DNA from 3 places in the Mesorhizobium sp. M7D.F.Ca.US.004.01.2.1 genome. Region 1 is predicted to be linked to each of the others. Evidence: predicted binding sites of a transcription regulator. Region 1 holds the regulator's gene; each other region holds the start of a gene.
The links. The regulator LexA, encoded in region 1, represses DNA repair genes until DNA is damaged. The targets are predictions, from matches to a motif close to TGTTCNNNNTGTGTTCNG.
Positions count from the first base shown of each region.

Region 2: the regulator LexA is predicted to act here: its motif matches at 1,370-1,387, upstream of EN993_RS09900 (single-stranded DNA-binding protein).
Region 3: the regulator LexA is predicted to act here: its motif matches at 1,837-1,854, upstream of recA (recombinase RecA).

Region 1 is NZ_RZRQ01000120.1:3,771-7,047, forward strand. It holds gene EN993_RS17765 (ComEC/Rec2 family competence protein) at 1-1,439, shown strand, start outside; gene lexA (transcriptional repressor LexA) at 1,433-2,170, opposite strand; gene kynU (kynureninase) at 2,609-3,277, opposite strand, start outside.
Region 2 is NZ_RZRQ01000046.1:21,888-25,164, forward strand. It holds gene EN993_RS09890 (MarC family protein) at 1-155, shown strand, start outside; gene EN993_RS09895 (OsmC family protein) at 187-612, opposite strand; gene EN993_RS09900 (single-stranded DNA-binding protein) at 748-1,269, opposite strand; gene EN993_RS09905 (metalloregulator ArsR/SmtB family transcription factor) at 1,496-1,810, shown strand; gene EN993_RS09910 (SRPBCC domain-containing protein) at 1,807-2,310, shown strand; gene EN993_RS09915 (ATP-dependent Clp protease proteolytic subunit) at 2,333-2,938, shown strand; gene EN993_RS09920 (hypothetical protein) at 3,030-3,277, shown strand, end outside.
Region 3 is NZ_RZRQ01000110.1:9,823-13,099, forward strand. It holds gene alaS (alanine--tRNA ligase) at 1-386, opposite strand, end outside; gene recA (recombinase RecA) at 682-1,779, opposite strand; gene EN993_RS16880 (carbohydrate kinase family protein) at 2,060-3,004, shown strand; gene EN993_RS16885 (pseudouridine-5'-phosphate glycosidase) at 3,080-3,277, shown strand, end outside.

The DNA.
Region 1 (3,277 bases):
TTTCAGGACTGCACATGGCGCTGGTCGCCGGCACCATCATGGGTCTGCTGCGCGGCGCCTTCGCCTTGTTTCCCGACTTTTCCGCGCGTCGTCCGGTCAAGAAATATGCCGCCGCCGCGGCACTGTTCTCGATCGCTGCCTATCTCATCATCTCTGGCGTCGTCGTTGCCGCCGAGCGCAGCTTCATCATGCTGGCGGTGATGCTGATTGCCGTTCTGTTCGATCGGGCGGCACTCACCATGCGCAATCTGGCGATCTCGGCGATCGCCGTCATCGTGGTGTCGCCGCACGAGGTGGTCGGCCCGAGCTTCCAGATGTCCTTCGCGGCAACCGCAGCACTTGTCGGCGCCTATGCCGGCTGGTCGGATCATCGCGCGGGGAAAACCAGACCGCCGCCGCCGAAGCGATCCTTGCCCGGCTTCCTGACGCGAAAATTCCTGCTGGCGGCGGGCGGCTTGGCCATGACATCCATCATCGCCGGCGGCGCCACGGCGCTGTTTGCTATCTGGCATTTTCAGCGTGTGTCGCCGCTAAGCCTGTTCGCCAATCTGGCCATCATGCCAATCGTGTCACTGGTTGTCATGCCTTTCGCCGTCCTCAGTGCGCTGGCGATGCCCTTCGGCGCCGATGGTCCATTCCTTTATGTGATGGGCAAGGGCCTGACCGCGATGATCGCCATGTCCGGATGGATTTCCGAGCGTTCGCCCGTCGATGGAGTCGGATTGATTTCGCAGCAGTCTGTCCTGCTGGTGGCGATTGCCCTGGTCATCGCGACGATGGCGACGACATGGCTACGGCTCGCCGCTCTTCCCTTCGCGCTTGCCGGCCTGCTGACCGTTTCGGATACGCGCACACCCGACGTGCTGATCTCCGAGGACGCTCGACTGGTTGCGTTGCCGATCGGCGGCGGCGAGTTCGCCGTCAGCCGCGCACGGCCGAACGAATTCACCGTCGACAACTGGAAGCGCGCACTGACATCCGAAACCATCGTCGTGCCGGAAGTCTTCACCCAAGGAGACGCACAATTCGAGATCGCGGATGCCCCGGAACTGCCGCCGGGATCGCCGTTCTATTGCACGTCAGGCGTTTGTCTCGCCAGGCGCACGTCCGGCGCGATCATTGCTTATGTCGAGGATCGCAAGGACACGTGGAAAGCCTGCGGCTTCGCCGGGCTGATCGTAATCAATGACGCGACGGCCTATGACGCTTGTCACGATCCGCTGGTTCTCGTCATCACCAAGCGACAACTGGCTCGCAAAGGCAGTGCTGCCGTCTTCTTCGATCGCCAGTCGGCGACCGCGCCGGCAACCGTCAGCTTCGCGGTGGACAGGCCCTACCGGCCTTGGCATGAACAACGCAAATTCTCACGCGAGGCGAGGGGACTGCCGCCCTTCAAGAGACCCGAGAAGCCAGTGGTTAAACCGCAGCTGCCTCAGTAGCGGCGGATCAGGCCGACGAGCTTGCCTTGCACCTTGACCCTGTCCGGCCCGAAAATACGGGTTTCATAGGCCGGATTGGCGGCTTCGAGAGCAATCGAGGCGCCCTTGCGGCGGAACCGCTTCAGCGTCGCTTCCTCTTCATCGACCAGCGCCACGATGATTTCGCCGGGGCTCGCCGTGTCGGCATTGCGGATGATGACGGTGTCGCCGTCGAAAATGCCGGCCTCGATCATCGAGTCGCCCTTGACCTCCAGCGCATAGTGCTCGCCGCCCATGATCATGTCCGGCGGCACCGAGATCGAATGCGTCTGATGCTGAATGGCGTCGATCGGCACACCGGCAGCGATGCGGCCCATCACCGGGATCGACACCGCGGAGACCACGTCGTCGTCATTGCCGGCCGAAGACATCCGCGAAAGCGCCGGCTTGATCTGCCGGCCAAGGCCGCCTTGACCAAGACTGCCCTGGATGACGCTTGGCGAGAATTTTTTTGCCGCGTTGAGGCCGGGCGCGATCGAATCCGGCAGCCGCAGCACTTCCAGCGCGCGTGCCCGGTTGGGCAGCCGGCGAATGAAGCCGCGCTCCTCCAGTGCCGTAATCAGCCGGTGAATCCCGGATTTGGAGGCAAGATCGAGCGCCTCCTTCATCTCATCGAAGGATGGCGGAATGCCGCTTTCCTTCAGGCGTTCATGGATGAACATCAGCAGTTCGTGTTGCTTGCGCGTCAGCATGGCGGCCCCCAAGGTACCTGAAACCAGAATCAGAAAAACAAACCCAGAACAAACACTATCTGTTCCAGTTGTGTTCTGCAACCGTTTAAAGTTTAATGAATTTGTTAAGGTGGCGGAAATTATTCCGCGGTTGCAAGCGGATCTCGTCGACGCCTGCATGCCGTCGCAGTGCGCTTTCCGACATTGAAATTGTTATGGTTAATAGCCTGTGGCCCATCCCGAGATCAGGCCTGGCATGGCTGCCGACAGGCCCCTCGACGGTGGGCTTTCCAGCTTTCGTTTGCCGTGAACGAAACGAAGCCAAAAACGCCAACCTTGGTTAATTATTGTAGCCTGCGCTGGCCACCAGCAACGAACGCATGTGCGAGCTGGAAATTCGTCTCTTCGTCATCCGACCAAGGGGAGAGCCGATGACAACAGATCGTCGAGACGGCTGCGTTAGGTAACGGCCTCCTTGACGGCGAAACGCTGGTCCTTCCATGCACCCGTGCGCAGAATGTCTTCCAGCACCTCGACCGCCAGCCACACATCCTTGTAGCCGACATAGAGCGGCGTGAAGCCGAAACGGATGGTCGATGGCGCGCGGAAATCACCGATCACGCCACGCTCGATCAGCGCCCGCATGATTTGATAGCCATGATCGTGAAGGAACGACACCTGGCTGCCGCGGCTGGTCGTGTCGCGGGTGGTCTCCAGCGTGAGACCATAGGCGCCGCACTTTGCTTCGACGAGCTGGATGAACAGTTCGGTCAGCGCGACGCTTTTCTTTCGCAATGCCGCCATGTCGACGTCGTTCCAGATGGCAAGCGCACCCTTGAGCGCCCGCATCGACAGGACCGGCTGCGTGCCGCACAGAAAGCGGCGGATACCGGTGCCGGCCACGTAACCCTGTTCGAAGGCAAAGGGCCGCGCATGCCCCCACCAGCCGCTGAGTGGCTGGCTGATCTCGCCGTGGTGGCGCCGGGCGGCATAGATGAAGGCCGGCGCGCCCGGACCGCCGTTGAGGTACTTGTAGGTGCAGCCGATGGCGAAGTCGGCATTTGCGTGATCGAGCTCGACCGGCAGAGCACCCGCGGTGTGGCACAGATCCCAGACGATCAGCGCTCC
Region 2 (3,277 bases), on a different contig from region 1:
CCATCACCTATCTGGTGTTCGTGCTGTCGGAACGCATCGACCGCATTCTCGGCCAGACCGGACGCTCGATCCTGACCCGGCTGCTCGGCGTCATCCTGGCGGCGCTGGCCGTGCAGTTCGTGGCGGATGGCATCAAGGCGCTGATGGCGGGCTGAACGGCGGTCCCTACTGCCTACTGCCTACTGCCTACTTCGCCGTCGTGTCGATCACTTCGAAATCGTGGGTAATCGTGGCGGTCTTGGCCAACATTGCGGAGGCCGAGCAATATTTTTCGATCGAGAGGTCAATTGCCCGTTTGACCTTGTCGGGCGAGAGCGCCCTGCCCTTGACGACGAAATGCATATGGATGCGGGTGAACACCCTGGGCTCGGTTTCGGCCCGGTCGGCGTCGAGTTCGACCACGCAGTCCTCGACCGCCTCGCGGCCCTTTTCGAGGATATGCACGACATCATAGGCCGAACAGCCGCCGGTGCCGATCAGCACCAGCTCCATCGGGCTCGGTCCCGGTGTCCTGCCTTCCGGTCCGGGGGCGGTTCCCAGCACGACCTTGTGGCCGCTGCCGGATTCGCCGACGAAGGTGCGCTCCTCAACCCATTTTACGCGTGCTTTCATCGAACTCGTCCTTCGCCATATTTCGTTGATCGCCAAATCAGCGTTCAATTCGACAATGCAAAACCCCGAAAGTCCATGAGGGACTCTCGGGGCGCAATGTTTGACTTAAGCCAAAAATAACATCTGCTGTTGCGATCAGAACGGAATCTCGTCGTCCAGTTCGCGCGACGAACCGCCACCGCCGCCGCTCTTGGCACCGCCACCACCGCGATTGAAGCCTTCGCTCGGGCTGGACTGGCCGAAATCGGAACCACGGGTGCTGCCGCCACCGGCATAGCCGCCGACCTGGCCGCCTTCGCCCTGTCCGCGTGCGTCGAGCATCTGCAGCTCGCCGCGGAATTTCTGCAGCACGACTTCGGTCGTGTACTTGTCGGCGCCGGTCTGGTCCTGCCATTTGCGCGTCTGCAGCTGGCCCTCGACATAGACCTTCATGCCCTTCTTCAGATACTGCTCGGCCACCTTGGCGATGCCCTCATTGAAGATGACGACGTTGTGCCACTCGGTCTTTTCCTTGCGCTCACCGGAATTCTTGTCGCGCCAGCTTTCCGAGGTGGCAATGCGAATGTTGACGACCGGCTCGCCCGAGTTCAGCCGGCGGATTTCAGGGTCCGCACCGAGGTTACCGACCAGAATGACCTTGTTGACGCTACCCGCCATGATATTTCTCCGCGCTCATCTGAAACAAATTTTTGTCGCAGCACCTTACAGGCTGCCGACGTCAGCCGCCTGCCATGGCTGCCTTTACCCACAAGGTTTTTGTTCCCTTTTCGTTCTTATCTGCATCCCTGCCGATTGTCAAGGAATGGCAGCAATGTCCGAAGGCCTCATATGGGTTTGAAAAGAGCGCTTGCCAAATCAATAAGTGAATGCTTATGCTTTGGCCATGATCGAAGCAGAGATTTTCCGGGCCCTGGCCGACCCCACGCGCCGCGCCGTTTTTGAGCGGCTCGCCGCCGGCGAGATGAGCGTATCGGAATTGCGCACCGGCATGACGGTGTCACAGCCCGCGGTGTCGCAGCATCTGGCGGTGCTGCGTGGCGCCGGCCTGGTGGTCGAGCGGCGTGTGGGCCGCAACGCATTTTACCGCGCCGACCCGCAGGGGCTCGCCCCCTTGCTCTCCTGGATCGAACGCTACCGGACCTTCTGGCCGGAGCGCATCGAAAGGCTGAAGGCCGTTTTGAAGGACATGGATCAATGAAGAAGGCGAGATTGACGACCAACGAGAGCCAAAGCGACGCCGCGGACGCGATCGAGTTCGAGTACGACCTTGCCGAGCCGCCAGAAAAGGTCTGGCGGGCCCTGACCGTTCCGGAGCTGCTCGCCGCCTGGATGATGCCGAACGACATCAGACCCGAGATCGGCAATCGTTTTGCCTTCGCCGGTCCGAATGCGCCGATCGAATGCGAAATCCTCGACGCCGAGCCCGAACGGCTGTTGCGCTATTCCTGGCGGGAGCGCTCGCAGCCAGGCGGCGCGGCGCGGCAGGCCCCGCTCGACAGCCCATTGGACAGCATTGTCACCTTCACACTCGCCCGCACGGTTTCCGGCGGCACGCATCTGCGCATCGTCCATGATGGCTTCGCCCGGACGGCAATGCCCGCAATTGCCATGGCCGGCGCCGGCTGCCGGCTTTCACTTGACAGTTCACGCAAGCCAATCGCCGCAAACATGCCTCGCCTCTTGCTGCGTGCAGCCTGAGCGACAACAACGGAGACATACAATGAGCGGCCTTGCCAGTCTGGTGCCGATGGTGATCGAGCAATCGAGCCGCGGCGAACGTGCCTTCGACATCTTTTCACGGCTGCTGCGCGAGCGCATCGTCTTCATCAATGGCGAGATCAACGACGACATCTCGGCACTGGTCTGCGCACAGCTGCTGTCGCTGGAATCCGACAATCCCGACAAGGAGATCTCGCTCTACATCAACTCGCCGGGCGGCGTGGTGACCAGCGGCTTCGCCATCTACGACACGATGCAATATATCAGTTGCCCGGTATCCACCGTGTGCATGGGCTTTGCCGCCTCGATGGCTTCTTTCCTGCTGATGGCAGGCACACCGGGGCGTCGTATCTCGCTGCCGAACGCCACCATCCTGCTGCATCAGCCGCTGGGCGGCTTCCAGGGCCAGGCCTCCGACATCCAGCGTCATGCCGAGCGCATCGGCCGGACGAAACGGCACATGGCCGAACTCTACGCGCAACATTGCGGCCGCACCTATGAAGAGGTCGAGCGCACGCTGGATCGCGACCACTTCATGACCGCCCGGGAGGCACAGGCATGGGGCATCGTCGACCATGTTTTCGACACGCGAAAAAAGGCGGCATGAAGCCAAGCCCCTGATCCTGGCTCCTGCCGGTTGTCGAAGATTTGACGACGCTGGTCTGGTCCCATCGCCGGCACGTCACTATAGTCTTGCGATGACCGACACTTATCCGTCCAGACCATCGCGCCGCGTCATCGCCGTCGTGGTGCTCGCTTTTGCCGGCCTTGTGAGCGGCGCGGCTTTTGCAGAGGACAGTTCGCCAGCGCAGAAAGGCGCCCTGCCCGGCGTGACCGGCGACTATCGTATCGCCAAGCCGGCTCCCAAACCCGACGACGCGTTTCCCAGCAACGGCAATGGTCAGTTCAAGATCGGCGATACGGATGTCAGGATTTCCGGCAGCAT
Region 3 (3,277 bases), on a different contig from region 1:
ACGGTGACCAGCAGCTTGTCCTTGTTCAGCCCGAACTCCTTGGTGATCAGGTTCCAGGCAAGCTCGATGGCGCGCTCCTTGAAATAGTCGCCAAAGGAGAAATTGCCGAGCATCTCGAAAAAGGTCAGATGGCGCGCGGTATAGCCGACATTGTCGAGATCGTTGTGCTTGCCGCCGGCGCGAACGCTCTTCTGGGCGGTCGAGGCGCGCGAATAGGGCCGCTTCTCCAGGCCGGTGAAGACGTTCTTGAACTGCACCATGCCGGCGTTAGTGAACATCAGCGTCGGGTCGTTGCGCGGCACCAGCGGGCTCGACGCGACGATCTCGTGACCCTCCTTGCGGAAGTAGTCGAGAAATGTCGACCGGATTTCGTTCACGCCACTCATGAATGCTGCCTTTTCGGAAGAGCCGCCGGCAAACCGACGGAAATGGGCTCTGCGTTTTAGAAGATAGGACTTGGCCTTTTAGCCGCCGCGCTTCACCCTGTCCAGAAACACGGAATTGGTCCAATCCATGGCCCCTGCCGGCAGTTCGAACCCGCTTGGTTTTGCCGCCAAAACGCAAAACCGCCGGCACTGGGCCGACGGTTTCGAAACGCAATACTCGGAACTCGATTACATAAGCCTGAGATAATAGAACGCGATTATGGCCGAACTCCGGCCGGCATCGCGCACGAAGCTGTTACATCGCGCCGGATTCTTCCTCGAAACCGTCGTCGCCACCTTCAGAGCCGCCATTCTCAAGGAACTTCTCGGCGATCAGCCCGGCATTCTGCCTGAGCGCCAGTTCGATCTCGCGCGCGGTGTCGGGGTTATCACGCAGGAACAGCTTGGCATTCTCGCGACCCTGGCCGAGACGCTGCGAATTGTAGGAGAACCAGGCGCCCGACTTCTCGACCACGCCGGCCTTGACTCCGAGATCGACCAGTTCGCCGGTCTTGGACACGCCTTCACCATACATGATATCGAACTCGACCACCTTGAAGGGCGGCGCCAGCTTGTTCTTGACCACCTTGACGCGGGTCTGGTTGCCGACGACCTCGTCGCGGTCCTTGACCGAACCGATGCGGCGGATATCGAGGCGCACCGAAGCGTAGAATTTCAGCGCGTTGCCGCCGGTGGTGGTTTCGGGCGAACCGAACATGACGCCGATCTTCATGCGGATCTGGTTGATGAAGATGACCATGGTGTTGGAGCGCGAGATCGAAGCGGTCAGCTTGCGCAGCGCCTGGCTCATCAGGCGGGCCTGCAGGCCGGGCAGCGAATCGCCCATCTCGCCTTCGATTTCGGCGCGTGGCGTCAGCGCGGCGACCGAATCGACCACCAGCACGTCGATGGCGCCGGAGCGCACCAGCGTGTCGCAGATTTCCAGCGCCTGCTCACCAGTGTCGGGCTGCGAGATCAGGAGGTTCTCGAGATCGACGCCAAGCTTGCGGGCATAGACTGGGTCAAGCGCGTGCTCGGCATCGACGAAGGCGCAGATGCCGCCCTTCTTCTGAGCTTCGGCCACGGTGTGCAGGGCCAGCGTCGTCTTGCCCGAGCTTTCCGGCCCATAGATCTCGACGATGCGGCCGCGCGGCAGGCCACCGACGCCAAGCGCGATGTCGAGGCCAAGCGAGCCTGTCGGCACCGTTTCGATCTCGACGACCTGCTCGTTCGCGCCGAGCCGCATGATCGAGCCCTTGCCGAAAGCCCGCTCGATCTGCGACAGCGCCGCATCCAGAGCCTTTGATTTGTCCACTGCCTTATCCTCTACAAGCCGCAAAGAATTCTGAGCCATGATACATCACCCCTTGGTCGTCAATGAAGGCCGGACAATCCGTAATCCCTGCCATTTTGTACCTTTTTTGTTCTCGTTTGGCAAGAGGGGTCAAATATCTGAAAAACAATCAATATCCAGATTTGTTCTTTTTTTGTCTCACGATTCGTTTCACGATGCATCCCGCATTGGGCCAGACGGCTCGATTGTTTCGATCTGCCGAATCGCTGCCTTGCATGCGAAGCTTCGTCACGCAGCCTAGCGCTTGTGCGGCTGGAATAACAAAGGTCATATCGCCGGCATGCTGAAATCCGCGAAAATACTGGCCGTAGGCGGCGCCCATATCGACCGGCGCGGTCAGGTGTCCGGCCCCTACGTGCCTGCCGCCTCCAATCCCGGCACGATGCGCGAGGATGTCGGCGGCGGCGTCTTCAACGCTTTGCGCAGTGCGGTGCTTCGTGGCGTCTCCGCGTCGCTCATGTCGGTGCGCGGCGGCGATGCCGCCGCCGACACCGTTTCGCGAGCCATTGCCGAGGCAGGTATTGCCGACCTGTCGGCGGTGTTCCTCGACCGCACCACGCCGAGCTATACGGCGCTGATCGACCGCGAGGGCGAGCTGATCGTCGGCTTTGCCGACATGGCGCTCTATGACCTGGCGTTTCCCAAGCAGATCAGGCGCTCCAAGGTACGGGAGGTGATTGCTGCCGCCGATGCCGTCTTCTGCGACGCCAACCTGCCGACGGCGGCACTGGAGCGGCTGGTTTCGCTTGCCGCCGGCAAACCCGTCTTCGCCATTGCCATTTCGCCGGCCAAGATCGTGCGTTTGAAGCCGGTGCTTGGCGATCTGGCCGTCGTCTTCATGAACCGGCGCGAAGCGATCGCGCTGGCAGACCTGGACGCCGCGGCTTCTCCGCAAGACATCGTCGACGGGCTGAGACGCGCAGGGCTCAAAAGCGGCGTGGTGACGGCGGGCGGTGGCCCCATGCTGGGCTTCGATGAAGCCGGCGCCTTCTCGATCCTGCCGCCGCCGCCAAGAAAGGTCGCTGACGTCACCGGCGCCGGCGATGCGCTGGCGGGCGCAACGGTCGCTGCCTTGCTGCGCGGCCTGCCGCTGCGGGTGGCCTTGCGCGACGGCATTGCCGCGGCGACGCTTGCCATCGAAAGCGCCAACGCCGTTCCGGAGTTCACCACGGCGAGCTTCGCGGAAGCGTTGGCTCTTGTGCCGGATGCGCAGGAAGTGGCATGAGACCGGCAAATTTATAGTGCCGCAGTGTTGCCGAGCGTCCCGATGGACGCGCCGCACTCCGGATTGGAGACCCAGATGACCCCAGAGACCGCCCGCCCCTTCATCGATATCCACGCGCCGGTGGTGCAGGCCCTGGCCGCCGGTCGGCCGGTGGTGGCGCTGGAAAGCACCATCATCACCCATGGCATGCCCTACCCCGACAATGGCGCCATGGCGGCCGATGTCGAAAAGATCATCACCGATGGCGGCGCCGTGCCGGCGACGATCGCCGTG